DNA from 2 places in the Pseudoduganella sp. R-34 genome. Region 1 is predicted to be linked to the other one. Evidence: riboswitches for the same ligand, from Rfam matches in the RefSeq annotation. Region 1 holds a riboswitch; the other holds the start of a gene.
What was found. A riboswitch is a leader RNA that binds a small molecule or an ion and turns the genes downstream of it on or off. The one in region 1 is predicted to bind thiamine pyrophosphate.
Positions count from the first base shown of each region.

Region 1 (4,411 bases):
GAAGTGCCGAGTGGGGCTACGCCACCGTACTGCAGGCCTTGGGCGTAGTTCGCATAGTAGGACAGCTTGGCGGTCGGGCTGAATACCAGCGACACATTCGGCAGCCAGAAATTCTCGCGAACCGGGACCACGTCAACCTCATTGCGGCGCAGGGAAGCGTAACGCACGCCGGCATGCAGCGCCAGCTGATCGGTCAGGCCGATGACATCCTGCACAAAGGCGGAACGCTCATGATCATTGCGGCGCTCGGAAACCGGGCCAACCTGCTTGTCGGTCATTGGCACTGCAACTGGGTGATAGATATTGCTGACGCCTGCTTTCTCGTATACGTAATCGCCCCAGCTCTCGTGGTTGCTGAAGAAGGACAGGCCGGCAGTCAGTTCATGGCGAATCGAACCGGTCGCGAAGCGGCCATTCAACAGCGCCTTGGCAGACAGCGGCTTCTTCTTTTCACCAAGGCTGCGGTAATCGTAAACATCGTAGTCGCCATTGGTGCAATAGCCTGGCCACAACAACTCGTTCTCACAGCCGTATGGGAAGGCCGTGTAGTCGTCGCGCTTGAAGCGGTGCTGGTTGGCGCTCAGGGTGGCTTTCCACTCGGGCGACAGCTGGTACTGGAAGTTGACGCCGATATTGCTGGATTCAGTCTCCACCGGCTTGGCCCAAGGCTGGTCATTCAGGAACGTGTCAGCATCGACCACCGGCAGATTGGTACCGCCGATCAGTTGGAAGCCTGGCGCCGACTTCTGCGACTTCTTCTGGTAATCGGCATCGATTTGCAGCAACGCCTGAGGGCTGATGCGGAAATCGAAAGCGCCGGATACGAAGCTGCGATGGCCGTTCGCGCCCTTGATGATGGAGCGCATGCGTTCACCCGCAGCATTGAAACGGTAGCCGAAGCGGCTATCTTCGAACCGGCCGCCCAGGTCCACCGTGCCCAGCACGGAGCCACGCTCGCTCACTTTGAACTGCACGGAACGCAGGTTGTTCTCGGTTGGACGCTTGGTCACGTAGTTCACTACGCCGCCTGGCGCCGCGACGCCTTGCTGAAGGCCGGCCAGCCCGCGCAGCACTTCGATGCTTTCCTTGTTCTCCAGCGGGATCTGGGTATCGCCGGAAATCGGATGGCCATCCTTGCGGTAGGAGTTGGCGTTATTCAGCTTGAAGCCGCGAATCGAGAACTGCTCGGCATAGCCAACGGCGTTGTACGCGTCACCGATGCTGGCGTCGTACTTGACGGCGTCAGTGGTAGTGCCGATGTTCAGGTCTTGAATCTGTTCGCGAGTCAGTACGGTGACGGAAGCAGGCGTCAGCAGCAAGGGCTGGTCGCTGAAACCGGCCACGGACGCGCGTTCGGCGGCCACGCGGTTGGCGGTAATGACCACTTCGGTCATTTTCTGGTCCTGCGCATGGGCGGCAGGGGCGAAGGCGGAAGCAATGGCCAGTGCGGCCAGTGTGAGGCGAGTGCTATTCATGTTTGTGCTCAAGCTGTACGTTATGCGCCAGCGGGAGAGCACGAGGGTGAGAGCAGGCCCCGGGGCTGCGGGCCTTCAACCATCTACGCTTTCCTTCGCTGGCATTATCCAGATCAGGTTCGGAGGGTATTTCTCACCCCGCGCACATGCGCGAGGACCCCTAGCGAGGCGGTATTGTACTACAGGCTCAGTTGCAGCGCCTTGCGCACGTCGGCAGGCGTGATATCGCGGCGTTCGCCCAGGCCCGTCAGGCCGGCAGCTTCCATGGCAGCGACGGTGGCGTCGATCGCTTCCGCGCCCAGGCCGTAGCCGGACAAGCGGGTCGGCACGCCCATCTGCTCGAAGAAGGCGCGCGTGTTGCCGATGGCCGCGTCGATGCGCTCATCGTCGGTGCCCTTGCCGGCATGCAGGCCCCAGACACGTTCGGCATACTGCAGCAGCTTGCCGCGCTTGGCTTCGCGCCGAATCTGCAGGATGCCCGGCAGGACTATCGCCAGCGTCTGCGCATGGTCGAGGCCAAACAGCGCGGTCAGTTCGTGGCCGATGCTGTGGGTCGCCCAGTCCTGCGGTACGCCGACGCCGATCAGGCCATTCAGCGCCATGGTGGCGGTCCACATGATGTTGGCGCGTACTTCCACGTCGTCCGGGCGCGCCAGCACTTGCGGGCCCAGTTCCAGCAGCGTTTGCAGCAAGCCTTCGGCAAAGCGGTCCTGTACCGGCGCATTGGCCGGGTAGGTCAGGTATTGTTCGGTGGTGTGGACGAAGGCATCGACCACACCGTTGCCGACCTGGCGCAGCGGCAGGGTCAGGGTCTTGGCCGGGTCCAGCACCGAGAAGCGCGGATAAACATGCGGGCTCATGAAGGCGCGCTTTTCCTTTGTCTCGGCGCGGCTGATCACGCTGGCGCTATTCATTTCCGAGCCGGTAGCCGGCAGGGTCAGTACGGCGCCAAAGGGCAGGGCAGCCTTGATCACTTTGCCGCCGATTTTCAGGATGTCCCAGGCATCGCCGTCATATGCCGCCGCCGCGGCAACAAATTTTGTGCCGTCGACAACAGAACCGCCGCCTACAGCCAGCAGGAAATCGATGTTTTCGCGGTGGATCAGCTCGACTGCTTCCATCAAGGTTTCATAGCGCGGATTTGGCTCGATGCCGGAGAACTCGAGCACGGTGTGATCTGCCAGGGCCGCGCGCACTTCGTCGTACGTGCCGTTCGACTTGATGCTGCCGCCACCGTAGAGCATCAATACGCGTGCATTGGAAGGAATATGTTTTGCCAAGGAGGCAATTTGACCCACGCCGAAGATGACACGGGTTGGATTGTGGAATTCAAAGTTTTGCATAGTGCCGGGCATTATCGCGCAAATCTCGCCCATCCGTGCGACACCCCGCAGGACGCCTTGCTACACTTGAGAAATCCGCGCCGCAGGCTGACAATGCGTGTACCCGCATGCCTAAGGAGAGTGAGATGACACAGGAACACGTGGTCGAGCCGCGCGACTATTTGAATGCCCAGGTGCTGGACATGCACCGGGCGCTAACGTCGTTGAGTGAGAAGATCGAGATGCTGGACTTGCAAAACCAGCGCATCGAAACGTGCACCGACCCCGAGCTGAAGCTGGTCATGGCCAGCCACCGCGATTCCACGCGCAAGCAGATCGCAATGCTGCTGGAATGGGTGCGCCGGCGCGACCCGAAAATGGACAAGGAAATGAAGGAAGCGCTGTTCAAGGCGGGACCGATCGCCGCGCAGTACCACTATGGTGATTAAAGTCGGGGTCAGGTCTGGCAATCGGACACGGGCTCGACCGTAGGCGACGCCTACGGTCGAGCCCGTGTCCGATTGCCAGACCTGACCCCGACTTCGAGAAAGGAAGTCGATGAAGTTGCAGCCGTACCGGGAGGGCAGCTGGTTTGCCATCCCGCTTAGAAATGGCGGCTATGCCACCGGACTGGTGGCCCGCCTGTCACCGCAAGGAAAGGTCATGCTGGCCTACCTGTTCGGGCCGACCCACTGGACGCTGCCGACCCTGGCGGACGTGCAGCAGCTGAAGGCGAACGATGCGCTGAAGGTGATCCGTACCGGCGACATCGCGTTGGCCAACGGGCGCTGGCCGGTGATCGGCAATACCATCGGTTTCCAGCGCATCGACTGGCCGGTGCCGATGTTCATCCGCCGCGCCGATGCCTTGAAGCGCGCCTGGCAGGCAACGTACGGCGACGATCCGGCCAAGCCGGAGCGCGAAGTGTCCGTGCCATACGACACGGAGGGGTTGGAGAGCGATTCGCTGTTTGGCTACGGCTCGGCGGAACTGCTCATGACCAAATTGCTGGAGTAGGGAGATCCCTATGTACACGGGCGGCTGTTTTTGCGGCGCAGTGCAGTATGAGGCAGACGCGCCGGTGTTGAATTGCACCTGGTGCCATTGTTCGATGTGCCGCCGCCTGTTCGGCGCGCCAAGCGTGGCCTGGTTCAGCGTACCGCGCACACAGTTTCGCTATGTGCGCGGCAAGCCCGCCATCTACCATTCCAGCCCCGGCGTGACGCGCGAATTCTGCGGCGTCTGCGGCACCCACCTCACCTTTGCCGATGACAGCACGCCCGGCGAACTGGACATCACCACCGCCAGCCTGGACGATCCCGAAGCACTGCCGCCGCAGGACCACACCTTTGCCGATAGCCGCCTGCACTGGGAGCCGATCTGCGACGACCTGCCGCGCTACCGCCGCACGCGCCGCGATGGCGCTCTTGAACGCGCCTAGTCGCTGTCAGGCTTCCGGCGCCACCCACACCAGGTTCCACAGGTGGCCGTCAATGTCCTCGAAGCCCTGGTCGTACATGAAGCCATGGTCCTCCGGCGGGTGCGGCGTGCGGCCCCCGGCGGCAATGGCCTTGGCGATGAGGGTGTCGACTTCTTCCCGGCTTTCGCAGCTCA
Region 1 is NZ_CP184572.1:4,815,379-4,819,789, reverse strand. It holds gene ACN9MW_RS22010 (TonB-dependent siderophore receptor) at 1-1,475, opposite strand, end outside; TPP riboswitch at 1,549-1,647, opposite strand; gene ACN9MW_RS22005 (iron-containing alcohol dehydrogenase) at 1,655-2,818, opposite strand; gene ACN9MW_RS22000 (ferritin) at 2,944-3,246, shown strand; gene ACN9MW_RS21995 (Imm26 family immunity protein) at 3,356-3,814, shown strand; gene ACN9MW_RS21990 (GFA family protein) at 3,825-4,238, shown strand; gene ACN9MW_RS21985 (VOC family protein) at 4,245-4,411, opposite strand, start outside.

Region 2 (4,411 bases), 3.3 Mb from region 1:
CCTTGTACATGCCGGTTGCCGGGATCGTGCCTGCGCTGGAGAATGCCAGCGGCAGGGTGGCGCTATAGGCGGCGTACTGCGGCGCGGCCAGCGGCAGCTTGGTGATGCTGTAGGCGCCGGTGGCCAGGTCCGCATTGGTGTAACGCAGGGTGACGGTCGGGCCGCCGGTAATGGCTTGCTTGGCCGAGACCAGGGCCGATTCCGTGGCGCTGGCCGGGGTCAGCGTCGCGGTGCCGCTGATCGAGCCCATCAGGCTGGTGTTGGCCAGGGTGAAGGGCGCGCCGGTGGTGCTGATCGGGACCATGCCGGTGGTGGAGGTCACTGGCACGCCGCCCACCACGTAGGCCGCGTGGGTGTTGGAGGTGATCACCACGTCGTAGTTACCGAGAGGCAGGCGTGGCAGCACGAATTCACCGGTGGCGCTTGGCACCGTCGCCGCCACCACGGCGCCGTTTTGCTGGGCGCTGACGGTGACGCCGTCGGACAGCGTCGACGTGGCAACGAAGCCGCTGATGCCGTTCAGTGCAGTCGGGATCACTTTAACGACCGGTTTCAGCGCGTACTTGCCATTGCCCTTGGTGACGATGGATTTGCAGGCGTCGAAATCCATCACCAGGTCGTAGCGCTGGCCCGCTTCCACGGTGAAGTCGGCATTCATCTTGATGCCGGACTGGACCGCGCTCGGGGTGTCGAGCGAGATCTCGGTGGTGGTGCCGCTGAGGACCACGGAGTTGGCAGTCGCGTTGCCGGTGTTCGGGTCCAGTACCAGGCGCACCTGGTTGTAGCGGCCTGCTGCCAACGAGGTCTGGCCCAGTGCATCCAGGGTGCCGTTGGTCAGGTTCAGCAGGTTGATTTTCTTGCCGGGCGACAGGGTGATGTCGGTCCAGCCGCTGTCGGTGTCGCTGGCGGTCGCGCTTGTGTTGACGCGTACTTTGTTGACCGTCACGTTGACGGCATCGAAGCCGCAGGCCGGTGCGTCGGTAATCGACACGCCCAGGGTGCCCATGGTCTGGACCGGCGGGGCGTCGCCGCCGCCACCGCCGCCGCAGGCCGAGAGCAAGAGGGATGTCAGTGCGAGTGGAAGCAGGGAGACTTTGGAGTTCATGGTGTTGCCTCTCGAAGTAGTTATTGGTGCTCTTCCATTATCGGAACCGAGAGGAAAAACGCTATGTGCGATTACGCACATAGTAACGAATTGTTACACTTGCAGATGGCAAGTAACTGAGCGGTTCCGCCTTGTGTTGGCGCATGGCAACACAGCCATCCCGCACTCCTATGGGCAGTTGACATTCCACGCGGTGAGCTCCGCGCGCGACGGCCGCACCGTCACGTCTACCTTGCTGCCGATATCGCTTTCGTAAGCAAGCAGGAACATGCCATCGGGACTGCGGCCCAGTGCGCGCAACTGGAAATTGCGCGAGCGCGTTGGTGCGCAACTGGTGTTGCCGGCCATGAGCAGGCGAGCGCGCTGCAGCAGTTCGCCCTGGGCCTGGATCAGGCGCAGCATGTCGATCTCGGGCAGTGGCGCGCGCAGTTCGACCATCGTGGCCGGCGGCGTGCCGCAGCTGGTGGTGTGGTGAATCCAGACATGCTGGCTGCTGTCGGCGCTCCAGCTGTCGTCGGCCTGCTGTGCGTAGCGGGTGCGCGTGACGCGGCACAGCGGCAGCACCAGGCGCACCGGCGGCGCGTCGCTGCTAGCGCTGGCAATCCATTTTCTTCCATCGTGTCCGCGCTCAATGCGCAGCGGCGGAACGGGCGCGCCCGGCGCGGTGCGCTGCATGAACTGTTCGAACGAGCGCTGCTCGGCCAGCGTTGGGGCGCGCGCATCGGCGCCTGGCGCCGCCATGGCGGCCTGCGCAGCCATCGCTGCCAGGAATACTACATATCGCATCCGGTCTCCTTTTAATGCGCACCGATTATAGATATAATCCGCTCGCTGCCGAAAGGTGGCACACGCTAGGGGTCCTGTGCGCGCGGTTCGATACCGGGTGCGCGGGTGAGAAATACCCTCCGAACCTGATCTGGATAATGCCAGCGAAGGGAAGCTTCAGGATACGCAGCGGCTGCGCCTACACGGCGCAACCGCAAGCGCAACCTAACCTCCTTTGCTGGCTCCTGCGCCAACAAAGGAGCCAAAATGAACGCCAATCCAACCTTCCTCGCCGCCCAGGCCGAGGTCGACTCCGCAGCCGTTACCCCGCTGCCGAATTCCCGCAAGATCTATGTTACCGGTAGCCGCCCGGACCTGCGCGTGCCGATGCGCGAAATCAGCCTGTCCGGCGACAACGCACCGGTCACCGTGTACGATTGCTCCGGCCCGTACAGCGATCCGGACGCCACCATCGACATTCGCAAGGGTTTGGGCACGCCGCGCGCCGCCTGGATCGCCGAGCGCGACGACACCGAATTGCTGGCCGGCCCGACTTCCGATTACGGCCGCCTGCGCCTGGCCGACCAAAAGCTCGACGCGCTGCGCTTCGAGCTGCACCGCCAGCCGCGCCGCGCCCAGGCCGGCCGCAACGTAACGCAGATGCACTACGCGCGCCAGGGCATCGTCACGCCGGAAATGGAATACGTGGCGATCCGCGAAAACCTGCGCCGCAAGGAATACCTGGCCGGCCTGCGTGCCCAGGGCGAGAAGGGCCAGCGCATGGCCGACCTGCTGGGCCGCCAGCACCGTGGCGAATCGTTCGGCGCCGCCATCCCTGAGGAGATCACGCCGGAATTCGTGCGCCAGGAAATTGCCCGCGGCCGCGCCATCATCCCAGCCAACATCAACCACCCGGAACTGGAGCCGATGATCATTGGCCGCAATTTCCTGGTCAAGATCAACGCCAATATCGGCAACTCCGCCGTCACCTCCTCGATCGGGGAGGAAGTGGAGAAGATGACCTGGGCCATCCGCTGGGGCGGCGACACCGTGATGGACCTGTCCACCGGCAAGCATATCCACGAAACGCGCGAGTGGATCGTGCGCAACTCGCCGGTGCCGATCGGCACCGTGCCAATCTACCAGGCGCTGGAAAAGGTGAACGGCAAGGCCGAAGACCTGACCTGGGAAATCTTCCGCGACACCCTGATCGAACAGGCGGAGCAGGGCGTCGACTACTTCACCATCCACGCCGGCGTGCTGCTGCGCTACGTGCCGCTGACGGCCAACCGCATGACCGGCATCGTGTCGCGCGGCGGTTCGATCATGGCCAAGTGGTGCCTGGCGCACCATCAGGAAAACTTCCTGTACACGCACTTCGAAGAGATCTGCGAAATCATGAAGGCCTACGACGTGAGCTTCTCGCTGGGCGACGGCTTGCGTCCCGGCTCGGTGTGGGATGCCAACGATGCGGCGCAGCTGGGCGAGCTGAAAACCCTGGGCGAACTGACGCAAATCGCCTGGAAGCACGACGTGCAGGTGATGATCGAAGGCCCTGGCCACGTGCCGATGCAGCTCATCAAGGAGAACATGGACCTGCAGCTGGAACAGTGCAGCGAGGCGCCGTTCTACACCCTGGGCCCGTTGACCACCGATATCGCGCCGGGCTACGACCACATCACCTCCGGCATCGGCGCCGCGCAGATCGGCTGGTACGGCACCGCCATGCTGTGCTACGTGACGCCGAAGGAGCACCTGGGCCTGCCGAACAAGGCCGACGTCAAGGAAGGCATCATCACCTACAAGATCGCGGCTCACGCGGCGGACCTGGCGAAGGGCCATCCGGGCGCGCAGATCCGCGACAACGCGCTGTCGCTGGCGCGCTTTGAATTCCGCTGGGAAGACCAGTTCAACCTGGGCCTGGACCCGGACCGCGCGCGCGAATTCCACGACGAGACCCTGCCGAAGGATTCGGCCAAGGTGGCGCACTTCTGCTCCATGTGCGGCCCGCATTTCTGCTCGATGAAGATCACGCAGGAAGTGCGCGACTTCGCTGCCAAGGGCATGCAGGAAAAATCGATCGAGTTCGTCAAGGGCGGCGCGAACATCTACCGCGAGCAAGCATGATCGAGATTGAACTGAATGGCGCCGCGCATGCGGTGCCGCCGCAGCAGACGCTGGACCAGCTGATCGATTCGCTCGAGCTGACCGGCCAGGCGCTGGCGCTGGCGGTCAACCGCCAGGTAGTCCCGCGCCAGCGCTGGCCGCAGGTCGCGCTCAACCACAACGATAAAGTAGACATCGTCCGCGCCATCGGCGGGGGCTAAAAAGGGGAGACTGCAAATGCAAGACAAACCATTGGTTATCGCAGGCAAGGAATACAACTCGCGCCTGCTGGTCGGCAGCGGCAAGTACAAGGACCTGCCGCAGACCCGCGAAGCCACGCTGGCGGCGGGCGCGGAAATCATTACGGTGGCGATCCGCCGCGTCAACATCGGCCAGGACCCGCAAGCGCCCAGCCTGCTGGACCATGTGCCGCCG
Region 2 is NZ_CP184572.1:1,467,106-1,471,516, forward strand. It holds gene ACN9MW_RS06815 (DUF4382 domain-containing protein) at 1-1,105, opposite strand, end outside; gene ACN9MW_RS06820 (hypothetical protein) at 1,274-1,891, opposite strand; TPP riboswitch at 1,949-2,060, shown strand; gene thiC (phosphomethylpyrimidine synthase ThiC) at 2,138-3,997, shown strand; gene thiS (sulfur carrier protein ThiS) at 3,994-4,197, shown strand; gene ACN9MW_RS06835 (thiazole synthase) at 4,214-4,411, shown strand, end outside.
Region 2: linked by a shared signal. The riboswitch ahead of thiC (phosphomethylpyrimidine synthase ThiC) and the one ahead of ACN9MW_RS22010 (TonB-dependent siderophore receptor) in region 1 are both predicted to bind thiamine pyrophosphate.